DNA from 2 places in the Sphingomonas agri genome. Region 2 is predicted to be linked to the other one. Evidence: predicted binding sites of a transcription regulator. Region 2 holds the regulator's gene; the other holds the start of a gene.

Region 1 (5,993 bases), 310 kb from region 2:
GGCGACGTGCTGCAGCGCATTCCGAGCGCTGCCGGCGGCCTCAATACGAAGGTGAACAACAGCGGCAACCTCGGCAACCCGCCCGACGGCGGTGGTGTCGGCGCGGGCTCGGCCACGATCGACCTGCGATACCTTGGCGCGAACCGTACCCTGGTGCTCGTCGACGGCCTGCGCTTTGTGAATGGCACCAGTGCCAGCGGCATTCCCGGCGCCGTCGATCTCAACACCATCCCCATCAACATGATCGACCGCGTTGAGGTCCTACAGTCCGGCGCTTCGCCGCTCTACGGCTCGGACGCGATTGCAGGCGTCGTCAACGTCATAACGGTCTCTCAACAGCGGGGGCTCAGGGCGTCGGCCCAATATGGCGAGTTCGGCCAGGGAGATGGCAAGACCTGGGACCTCCAGGCGAGCTACGGATTCCATCCCAACCGGACCAGCATCGTCTTCGGCGCCAGCTATGCCAAGCAGGACCCAGTCTATTCGAGGGATCGCTCGATCTCGCTGTTTCCCAATCCGGGGCAGACGTCATGCACCGATCCTGTTGGCGGTTGCAGCAGCGCCGCGATCAACGGGCGCTTCCGGACATTTGTGGTGCCAGATAACAGCCAGACGATATCCAACCCGCCGAATAACCATCCCACACTGGCCGACCTGCGGCATTTCACCAATGCAGACCGTTTTAACTTCGCACCGTTCCAGTACATTATCACGCCCTCGAAGCGCTACGGCGCCTGGTTCAGCTCGAAGAGCGAGCTCAGCGATGTGGTGAACCTTCGGATAAAGGCGCTCTACAATCACCGCGATTCCGAGAACAAGGCGGCCTATGAGCCCCTGTTCATCGGCCCCGACGCGGGCAATGGCGCGGGCAGCCTGTTCGACACCTTGTCCTTCGACGTCACCAACCCGTACAATCCTTACGGCGTGACGCTCCAGTCGGGGGTCAACCCCAACGGCACGCCGAACGGCCAGACGCCGAACTATTCGTTTATCGCGCGTCGCCTCGTCGAGGCGGGACAGCGCGATTTCCATCAGCACGTCGACACCATGTCGGTTACCGGCACACTGGACGGCTCTTTCCACATCGGTTCGCGCCAGTGGTACTGGGACATCAACACCACCTGGGGACACAATAAGGCGAAGCAGAGCTTCACCGGAAACGTTCGGGCCGACCGCGTCGCACAGGCGATCGGCCCGGTCGCGAATTGTACGGCGCCCTGCGTTCCTTTGAACCTCTTCGGCGGCCAGGGGTCGATCACCCCGGCGATGCTCGGATGGATCGCGTTCACCGAGCATGACAAGAGCGCGCAGGAACTGTGGGACAACAGCGCCAACATCTCTGGCCCTGTCTTCGACCTGCCCGCAGGACCGGTTGAAGTCGCGCTCGGTTATGAGCACCGCTACCAGAAGGCCTATTTCACGCCGGACCCGATCGTCTCGGCGGGCCTTGGTGCGGACATCCCGGCTCAGCCCGCAAAGGGCCATTACGACGTCAACGAGTTCTACGGAGAGGTCCGGGTTCCGATCCTGAAGGACGTGCCCGGCGCCTATTCGCTGGAGGTCAACGGCGCAGGCCGATACTCCCATTATTCGACCAGTGGCGGAAGTACGACCTACACCGCCAATGGTCTGTGGAGGCCGGTGCACGATCTGCTTGTTCGCGGCACGTATTCGACCGGGTTCCGCGCCCCGACGATCGGCGAGCTATTCGGCGGGCGGTCGCGTTTTGACCTTCCGGTCACGGATCCTTGCACGAGCGACGTCAGCGGCGCGTTCCAGACCAACGCCACGGTGCGTGCAAACTGCATTGCACACGGCGTCCCGGCTAACGGCAGCTACGCCGAGCCGCCGGGCCAGCTTCCCGTCATCACGCAGGGCAATATCAACCTCAAACCCGAGAAGTCGAAGAGCCTCAACTTCGGTGCGGTGTACGCCCACTCGTGGGGCGGCAATTCCTTCAGCATCGAGGGCGATTATCACGACATCAAGATCGACCACGCAATCAGTGCGCTCGATCCTAACTTGACGCTCAACAATTGCGCGTTCCAGGGGACCGGCTGCAACCTCATCATCCGTACCGCCAACGGCTTCGTGAACGAGATCGACGGAACGCTTCAGAACCTCGACAGCATTCATACGCGGTCGATTGACACGAGCCTCACTTACCGTTCACCGCCCACCCAGATGGGCAGGTTCGGGCTCACGGCGAACGGCTCGTGGCTGCTCAAATATGTTCTGGTCGAGTCAAACGGCTTTCTCGTGATCAACCGTCGGGGAACCGAGCGCGGAAGCCCCGACCAGGCCTATCCAAAGTTCAAAGGAAACGCGACGGTCGACTGGTCGCTGGGAGACGTCGCCCTTGCACTGACGGGCCGGTACATAGCGGCGGTGAGCGAGATCAATCCGAACACCAACCTGCCCAACATCCTGCACAAGAGGCTCTATGTGGACGGGCAGTTCAACTGGCGCCTGCCGTTCCTCGAGCGGCGCGTGACCCTGACCGTTGGAGGCAACAACCTCACCGACAAGGATCCGCCCGCTTGCTTTACCTGCAGCGTGAACAATTATGATCCGACGACTTATGACGTTCCGGGACGCTTCTTCTACGGCCGCATCTCGTACAAGATGTAGTCGCTAGGGGACTTCCTGCAGCGATGGTGGGCGGCTCGCTTCGGCGCAGCCGCCCATTTTCTTGCTGGCATGCCGCCCTGAACATGCCGCGCGGGTCAATCCTTGAACCTTTCCGAATTCACGCCGATGTAGGTGCGACCAGTAATAAAGGATCCGCCTCTCGTGATTGATCATCAGGACATCGTCTCCCAGCTCGTTCCCATCGTCATCGAGCAATCCAACCGGGGCGAGCGCAGCTTCGACATCTATTCGCGGCTGCTGCGCGAGCGGATCGTATTCATCACCGGCGCGATCGAGGACCATATGGCCTCGCTCGTCACCGCCCAGCTGCTCTTCCTCGAGTCCGAGAACCCGAAGAAGGACATCTTCATGTACATCAACTCGCCGGGCGGCGTGGTGACCGCCGGCCTCGCGATCCACGATACGATGCAATACATCCGTCCCAAGATCAGCACCGTCTGCATCGGCCAGGCCGCTTCGATGGGAAGCTTTCTTCTCGCCGCTGGCGAGCCTGGAATGCGGGTCGCCCTTACCAACAGCCGGATCATGATCCACCAGCCTTCGGGCGGCGCGCAGGGCATGGCCGCTGACATCGAGATCCAGGCGCGCGAGATCCTGAGGATGCGCCAGCGTCTCAACGAGCTCTATGCGAAGTATACGGGCCAGGCGCTCGAGGAAATCGAGAAGGCGATGGACCGCGATAAGTTCCTTGAGACGGACGAAGCCAAGGCGTTCGGTTTGATCGACGAAGTCTTCGACAAGCGGCCCGAGCCGGGCGACGATTCCGGCACTGGGGCTGGAGACGTGACCCCGGCTTAGTACAACAGAGAGCTTCCTTTGCCTTCGTTCTCCTATTGTTCTCCAAGAACAAATGGGATACGAGCATTTCTCCACAGGCGGGGTTCGGCCGCCGTTGATTGACGCTTGAACGGAGACAGGGGACATGGCAGCGCAGCTCAAAGTCATCGATAGAACATCGGAAGCCCCAAGGATGGATCGTCAGAAGGCGCTTGAAGCGGCGCTTGCCCAAATCGACCGCGCCTTCGGCAAAGGCTCCGCGATGAAATTGGGCAGCCGCGAAAAGATCGAGATCGAAACGATCTCGAGCGGAAGTCTTGGACTCGACATCGCGCTCGGCGTCGGCGGCCTCCCGCGCGGACGCATCATCGAGATCTACGGGCCGGAAAGTTCAGGCAAGACGACGCTCGCGCTGCACGCGATTGCAGAGGCGCAGCGGAACGGCGGAACGGCCGCCTTCGTGGACGCCGAGCACGCCCTCGATCCGGTTTACGCGAGGAAGCTTGGCGTCGACATCGACGAACTGATCGTGTCCCAGCCGGACACCGGCGAACAGGCGCTCGAGATCGTCGACACGCTCGTCCGGTCGAATGCAGTCGATGTCCTCGTGGTGGACTCGGTCGCGGCACTAGTGCCCCGCGCCGAGATCGAAGGTGAGATGGGGGACAGCCATGTTGGCCTCCAGGCGCGTCTCATGAGCCAGGCGTTGCGAAAGCTTACCGGGTCGATCAGCCGCTCGCAGTGCATGGTCATCTTCATCAATCAGGTCCGGATGAAGATCGGCGTCATGTACGGCAATCCGGAGACGACGACTGGGGGCAATGCGCTGAAATTCTATGCCTCGGTGAGGCTCGACATCCGGCGCACCGGACAGATCAAGGACCGCGACGACATCGTCGGCAACACGACGCGCGTAAAGGTGGTCAAGAACAAGGTCGCGCCGCCGTTCAAGCAGGTCGAGTTCGACATCATGTACGGCGAGGGTATCTCGAAGATTGGAGAGATCCTGGACCTTGGGGTCAAAGCCGGCCTCGTCGAGAAATCCGGATCCTGGTTCAGCTATGATTCGGTACGGATCGGCCAGGGACGCGAGAACGCCAAGCAGTATCTCAAGGAAAATCCAGAGGTCGCAAAGCGCATCGAAAACGCAATCCGCGGCAAAACCGAGGAAGTCGGCGAGGCCTTGATGGTCGGCGCTGGCCCGGACGACGGCGAACTCGCCGAATAGGCTAAGAACTCCCCAGCGGCGGGCGGATGTGCATGGCGCTCCGCCCGCTGCCCTTGCTTGCGAACTTCTTAGGCGAGGTCTTCGGGGATTGCTGTCGAATCTCGAGCGGCTTCCTGCTCATCGGGATCGGACTCGATGGGAGCGAACAGCCGCTTGGGCTCGGTCATCAGGAGCACGACAAAGCCGCCGGTCGCGCAGGCCGCAGTACCGATGAGATAGGGCAGGGTAGTTCCGTTGAAGTGGCGTCCGATGAGGAAGCCGAGCACTGCGCCCCCGATCGTGCCGATCATACCCTGGACCGATGAAGCTGTTCCCGCAATCGGTGCCATATGCTCCATCGCGAGCGTGCTAAGGTTCGAGGAGGTGAAGGCGAATGCGCACATGGTGAGCGCCTGGAGGAAGATGAAGCTTCCCAGTGTCTCGTGGCCGGTGAGCGCGACCCCCACGTGGATGAGCGCAATGCCCATGAACGCAGCGGCGGCCGTATGGCCGACCCGGCGCAGGCCGAACCTGCCGACGACGCGCGAATTGGTCCAGGATGCGAGCGCCATCGGCGCTGCGATGGCGGCGAAAACTGCTCCGATCAGCCTGGGCTCGTGGAAAGCCTCGAAGACGATCTGCTGGATGGAAGCGATATAGGCAACGAGGACGCCGAAGCTGATCGTGAGCGCTGCCGTATAGCCCCGCGATTGCGGCTCGCGAATGGTGTCCCAGATGGCTGAAGCCATGTCCCCAAATCTGAGGCTTCGGCGAAATTCCGGATGAAGCGTTTCCGGCAGGCGAACCCACGACCAGAGCAGCATTGCAAGCGCGTAGGCGGCGAGGACGACGAAGATGGCTTCCCACGGCGCGATGAGCAGAATTGCAAGACCGATGTTTGGAGCGAGCACCGGCATCAGCATGAAGACCATGAACACGAGGCTCATGACGCGGGCCATGGCTTCGCGCTCGAAAAGGTCCCGGACCATCGCAACGACAAGCACGCGAGTGACTGCAGCTGACGCGCCCATGGCGAACCGCGAAGCAATCAAGAGCGGGAAGGTCCCGACAAATGCGCACAGCAATGCAAAGATGCCATAGAGGATGATCCCCGCTGCAAGGACGGGCTTTCGTCCAAACCGGTCGGCGAGCGGCCCCCAGATCAGTTGCGTCGAGGCGAACCCGACGAAGTAGGCGACAACGACAAGCTGCCGGTCATTCTCGTTGAGTACGTGGAGCGACCGGCCGATCGCCGGGAGCGCCGGGATCATCGCATCGATCGCGAAGGAATTGAGGCCCATGAGCGCGGCGAGCATCGCTGTCATCTCGCGCGTCCCGGGGCGCTTCACACCGTCAT
Region 2 (5,993 bases):
GGGCGAGTTGCTGTCCGGGGAAGCCGGATACGTAATGGCTCTCCTGAAGACCGCTGGTACATCACGTGACTTCAGCGCGGGGCTTCTTGCCGGCATCGGGGACTTGCTGGGCATCACCGATGCTGGCGCTGCAATCGCCCTCTTTGATGCAATGAGCGATGAGCAGGCTCAGGCGAAGCGTTCGTGGCTGACGACCTCACCGACCTACCGCGCAGCTCTCGAGCGGCTGGGACAGGGACGTGGCTAGCGCTCCTTCCGAACCGCGTCCGGTGCTTGGCCGGCTCGATCGCATGGGCCGCCTGATCTCGGCGGATCCGCAACTGGAGGCGCTCCAGCGCGAGGCGGGCTCAGATCTTGGCGATCTGCTCGCTCTTCCGCAGATCGCCGCGGTCGCGCAGCTTGCCCGCAAGCTTGCAATGCCGGTGTCGCGCCCTGCACTCGCAGCGTCGACCGATCACGACATCGAATTGTGGGTTGAGGCTACGCCGGAAGGCGATGAAATCGCGCTTTCGCTCGAGGGGTGGACGATAAGATCGCCCGCCGGCCCACGGCTCGCCGCGATCCTGGGCGGCGGGACGGACGTTGAGGCTGGCGGCGCGCGCAGCGAATGGGCTGCGGACGAGGAACTGCGCATCATTTCCTTGTCATCCGACCTTGCCGAGCTCCTCGGCGTCGAATCGGACAAGGTTGCCGGACAGCCGCTGACCCGCGTCGTCCGGCTTGAAGAAGACGATGCTGGTGAAATGCCGCTAATCAGCGCGCTTGCTGCTCGCCGGGGATTTTCGGGGCAGCACGCGCGCAGCCGCGCCGACGAAGCCCGCTCGATCATGCTTGCCGGAGAGGTGGTCACGGCCGCAGACGGGACCTTCGCCGGGTTTCGCGGCACCATGCAGACGGACGCTGCGGCGATACGGCCCGCTGCCGGTCGCCCGTCGGCCTTTGACGAAGCGCTCGACGAGGTGCTGCGCTCGCCGCTCGACCGCATCATCGAGACGGCCGAGCGGATCGTCGAACGTTCCGACGGACCTCTAAGGAGCGACTATGCGAGCTACGGGAGCGACATCGCGGCAGCCGCACGTCACCTCCTGTCGGTCCTCACCTCGATGAGTCAGGAGCCCGGCCACATTGACCGTTCGATCGACCTTGCAGTGCTTGCGGGGGAAGCGGTCGTCATGCTCGATTCATCGGCCGATGATCGCCAGGTAAGGATAGATCTCGAGCCGAGCGATACACTCCTTGCCAATGGCGAGCAGCGCGCCGTCATCCAGATCCTCGTGAACCTTATTGGAAACGCCATTCGCTATTCGCCCAAGGGGGCAGTGATCAGGCTCGGTTTCTCGCGAACGCCGGCTACTGCCTCGGTAACCGTTGCGGACGAAGGACCCGGAGTCGCTGCCGCCGATCAGCAGCGCATCTTCGAGCGCTTCGAGCGGGCGCACTCCGAGGAAGGCGGTTCAGGCCTCGGCCTCGCGATCTCGCGGCGGCTCGCCCGCTCCATGGGCGGAGACGTCACACTGGATAGCGCGCCTGGGGAAGGCGCGCGGTTCACACTTACGCTACCAGCGGCCTAGCGCCGGTTGCACGGCACGTAGTCGCGCTGCGTCTGGCCAACATAGAGCTGCCTTGGGCGACCGATTTTCTGGTCCGGGTCGGCGATCATCTCGTTCCATTGCGCGACCCACCCCACGGTCCTTGCAACCGCGAAGAGCGCCGTGAACATGTCGGTCGGAAAGCCGATCGCATTGAGGATCACGCCTGAGTAGAAATCGACGTTCGGGTAGAGCTTCTTCTCGATGAAATAGTCGTCGTGAAGCGCGATCTGCTCGAGTTCCTTGGCGACGTCGAGCACCGGGTCGGAGATGTTCAGTTCCTTCAGCACCTCATCGGCAGTTGCCTTCATCACTTTGGCGCGCGGGTCGAAATTCTTGTAGACCCGGTGCCCGAAGCCCATGAGCCGGAACGGGTCGTTCTTGTCCTTGGCGCGCGCGATATATTCGGGAATGCGCTCGGGTCGGCCGATTTCGCGCAGCATGTTGAGCGCCGCCTCGTTGGCACCTCCATGAGCCGGGCCCCACAGGCAGGCAATGCCTGCGGCAATGCAGGCAAATGGATTTGCGCCCGACGAGCCTGCCAGCCGCACGGTTGACGTCGATGCATTCTGCTCGTGGTCCGCGTGGAGGATGAAGATGCGGCGCATCGCGCGCTCGATAACCGGGTTCACCTCATATGGCTCCGCCGGGACCCCGAAGGTCATCCTGAGGAAGTTGCCGGTGTAGCTGAGGCTGTTCTGGGGGAACATGAAGGGCTGGCCGAGGCTGTACTTGTAGGCCATCGCAGCAATCGTCGGCATCTTGGCGATCAGCCGGTGCGAGGCAATCATCCGCTGCTCGGGATCGGTGATGTCCGTGCTGTCGTGATAGAAAGACGAGAGCGCTCCGACGACGCCGCACATGATCGCCATCGGATGGGCATCGCGCCTGAACCCCCGGTAGAAGGTTGCAAGCTGCTCGTGGACCATCGTGTGGCGGCTGATCGTATGAACGAACTCGTCCAGCTGCTGCTTGGTCGGAAGTTCGCCGTGGAGCAGGAGGTAGGATACCTCCATGAAGGTCGAGTGCTCGGCGAGCTGGTCGATGGGATAGCCACGGTGGAGGAGGATCCCCTTCTCGCCATCGATGTAGGTGATCGCGCTTTCGCAGCTCGCCGTCGACGTGAAGCCCGGATCGTAGGTGAACATTCCGGTTTCGCCGTAGAGCTTGCGGATGTCGACGACCTCCGGGCCGACCGTTCCGTCAAGAACGGCGTAATTGTAGTTGGACCCGTTCAATCCGAGGGTCACGCTTTTGTCGGTCATTCGTTCGGCTCCACCATCTGGTCGGCGATCCGGGCGAGGCTTTCGTCTCGCCCCAGCAACGCAAGAACATCAAAAATTCCCGGAGAGGTCGTGCGCCCTGTGAGGGCGGCGCGAAGCGGTTGGGCAAGTTTCCCAAGCTTCACGCCACTGGCCTCCGCAACCTCGCGGATGGCGGCCTCTAACGACGGCGTGTCCCAATTCGCAAGTGCAACAAGCAGTTCGTGCGCCGATGCGAGGAGCGCTCGGGCATCAGCCGTGAGCAGGGCCTCGGCCGCGTCCTCGAGTTCAAGCGGGCGTTCGGCAAACAGGAAGCGCGCGCCATCGGCGAGTTCGTTGAGAGTGTGTGCCCGAGCCTTCAGTTCCGGCATCGCCCTGGCGAGCAATTCCTGCTGCGACGCCGACAGACCAAGCTTCGGCGCGACGAGCTCCGCGAGCCTCTCGTTTTCGGCCTCGCGGATGTAATGACCGTTCAGGTTCTCGAGCTTCTTGAAATCGAAGCGCGAGGGGGATTTTCCGACCTGCGGCAGGTCGAACCATTCGATCGCCTGGGTGCGGCTGATGATTTCATCGTCCCCGTGGCCCCAACCGAGCCTCAGCAGGTAATTGTTCACGGCCTCGGGAAGAAGGCCCAATTCGTCTCGATAGGCATCCACCCCCATCGCGCCGTGCCGTTTGCTGAGCTTGGCGCCGTCAGGGCCATGGATCAGCGGCACATGGGCATAGGTCGGCTCCGGCCAGTCCATTGCGCGAATGATCGCCAGCTGGCGGAAGGCATTGTTGAGATGATCATCGCCGCGGATCACGTGAGTGACCCCCATGTCGTGATCATCGACCACAACGGCAAGCATGTAGGTCGGAGTTCCGTCCGAGCGAAGCAGAATGAAATCGTCGATCTCCGCATTCTGGACCGTCACTCGACCCTGGACCTCGTCCTCGACGGCGGTTTCTCCCTCGCGGGGCGCCTTGAGGCGGATGACGTAGGGCCTGCCGGCCTGCTCCTCGTCAATATCGCGCCAAGGGCTGCTGATGCGGAACGGCTTTCGCTCCGCCTTCGCCTTCTCGCGCTGCTCGGCGAGCTCTTCCTGGGTCATGTAACACCGGTAGGCGGCCCCCTTTCCGAGCATGAGCCGAGCGATTTCGGCGTGCCTGGCCCAGAACTGCGACTGATAATATTCGTGTCCGTCCCAATCGAGCTCGAGCCAGCGCATCCCGTCCAGAATGGCGTCGATCGCCTCGCTGGTCGAACGGGCGCGGTCGGTATCCTCTATTCTCAGGAGGAACTTGCCGCCCCTGTGGCGGGCATAGAGCCAGTTGAACAAGGCGGTGCGCGCGCCCCCGATGTGCAGGTAGCCGGTCGGGGAGGGGGCAAATCGCGTAACGACCGGCCGCGACGTATCACTTGCGCTCAACCGCGCTTTCCTCTTCTCTTCATGCTGCAGTGCAATGGACGAGGGCCCCTAACATAGGGAAAGCGTGTCTTCCACACGCGTCCTCCATCCGAGCGCGGCCGACACCGCACGCGCGTTCCCGGAGCGCCTCGGTCAGGGCCCCCGTCATACCGCGAAGTAGTGCCGGCTGCGCTTCAGTAGCGGCGGATGAGCCCTGCCAGCCTGCCCTGGATCTTCACCCGGCTCTCGTCGTAGCGCTGCGGCTCGTAACGGCTGTTTGCCGGGTCGAGCCGGATCATTCGCCCTTCACGCCGGAAGGTCTTCAGCGTCGCTTCCTCATTGTCGATCAGGGCGACGACAATTTCGCCATCCCGGGCCGTGTCCACCTTTCGAATAAGAGCGAAATCACCGTCGAGAATGCCTTCCTCGACCATGGAATCGCCCGAGACCTCAAGCGCGTAATGTTCGCCCGTTCCAAGGAGGGCTGCCGGAACCGCAAACGTCTCCGTTCCCTGAAGAGCCTCGATGGGCGTGCCCGCGGCAATTCGGCCGTGAAGGGGAATTTCCATCGTATCGTTTGCCGGCGCTGCAGACACTGGCCGGAGCGGGGTTATCGTTGCTGATGGACGGGTCTCGGGTAGCTTGAGAACCTCGAGTGCGCGGGCTCGGTTGGGGAGCCGGCGAATGAAGCCACGCTCCTCGAGTGCCGAGATGAGCCTGTGCACCCCGGACTTCGACTTGAGATCCAGCGCCTCGCGCATCTCATCGAAGCTCGGGCTGATGCCGCTTTCCTTCAGACGGTTCTCGATGAAGAGCAGCAATTCATGCTGCTTGGCGGTGAGCATCGGCAATCACTCCCCGATAAGAACGAACGGGGAACGTGTAGGCAACAAATATGGATACGTCAAGCGGTGGCGGCCGGCTCAGCCGCCACTGCTGACCAGCCGCGCCTTGAATGCCTCGATCGCGCCCGGGTTGCGCTTCGCCTTCATGTGGAGACGCACGTCGGAAATGAACTGCTGAGCGTAATCCTGCGAGCTCGCCTGGTTAAGTTCTCCCTGCACCTGGCTGATGAGGCCCGGCGCTACGAGCGCGTTGCCTGGGACCACCTTGTCAACCTTCACGACTACGAAGCCGCCCTGGGGCACAGGCGCCATGCGGCTATGGCCTGGCCCGACGGCGAAGAGTAGCTTGAGCGCGGGCGGAACATTGCCTTGTGCATTGGTGAGCTGGATCCGGCGAGCAGCGACGGGCTGGGGCGCAGGGATTGCCGCTCCCACTGCCTTGACCGCGTCGGCAAGCGATACATTTCCCGATGCCTTTGCAGCGACCTGCGTAGCGGCGGCCTTGGCGCGCTTACTCGCCTCGTCGTTGATCCAGTCGCCCGCAACCTGCTCGCGGATGCTTGCAAGCGGCGACGGGGCGGAGGGAATTACCTGCCCGGGCGATACGACCGCATAACCAGAATCGCCCGGCAGCGTGACGATCTCGGGCGGATCATTGGGTGCAATGTCGAACCCGGTCTTGAGCGCAGGCGCAAGCTCGGGTGGCAACTTGAATGAAGCCTCGCTTCGTGACGAACCGCTGGACGTGATGAGCGGCGTCGTCGTCACTGGCAACTTCGCGGCCGCCACCGCCTCGCTGAAGTTGCCGCCGTTGTCGACCGTGTTCTGGACCTTGTCGACCAAATCCTCGATCGCGGACTTGCGCTTGTCCTGGGTCAGCTTGGTCGCGATTTCAGCCCTGGCCTG

Evidence for each region. Region 2 encodes LexA, which represses DNA repair genes until DNA is damaged. Its sites were predicted from a motif close to GTTCCNCNCTTGTTCT; they were not measured.
Region 1: recA (recombinase RecA) is a predicted target of LexA. The motif match lies at 3,477-3,492, and genes of this name have one in related genera.

What each region holds. Positions count from the first base shown of each region.
Region 1 covers NZ_JBAPEU010000002.1:385,753-391,745, reverse strand. The annotation lists gene V8192_RS08705 (TonB-dependent receptor domain-containing protein) at 1-2,631, shown strand, start outside; gene clpP (ATP-dependent Clp endopeptidase proteolytic subunit ClpP) at 2,794-3,450, shown strand; gene recA (recombinase RecA) at 3,575-4,657, shown strand; gene V8192_RS08690 (multidrug effflux MFS transporter) at 4,726-5,993, opposite strand, start outside.
Region 2 covers NZ_JBAPEU010000002.1:80,592-86,584, forward strand. The annotation lists gene V8192_RS07165 (DUF2336 domain-containing protein) at 1-247, shown strand, start outside; gene V8192_RS07170 (sensor histidine kinase) at 240-1,571, shown strand; gene V8192_RS07175 (citrate synthase) at 1,568-2,854, opposite strand; gene gltX (glutamate--tRNA ligase) at 2,851-4,263, opposite strand; gene lexA (transcriptional repressor LexA) at 4,437-5,087, opposite strand; gene V8192_RS07190 (peptidylprolyl isomerase) at 5,166-5,993, opposite strand, start outside.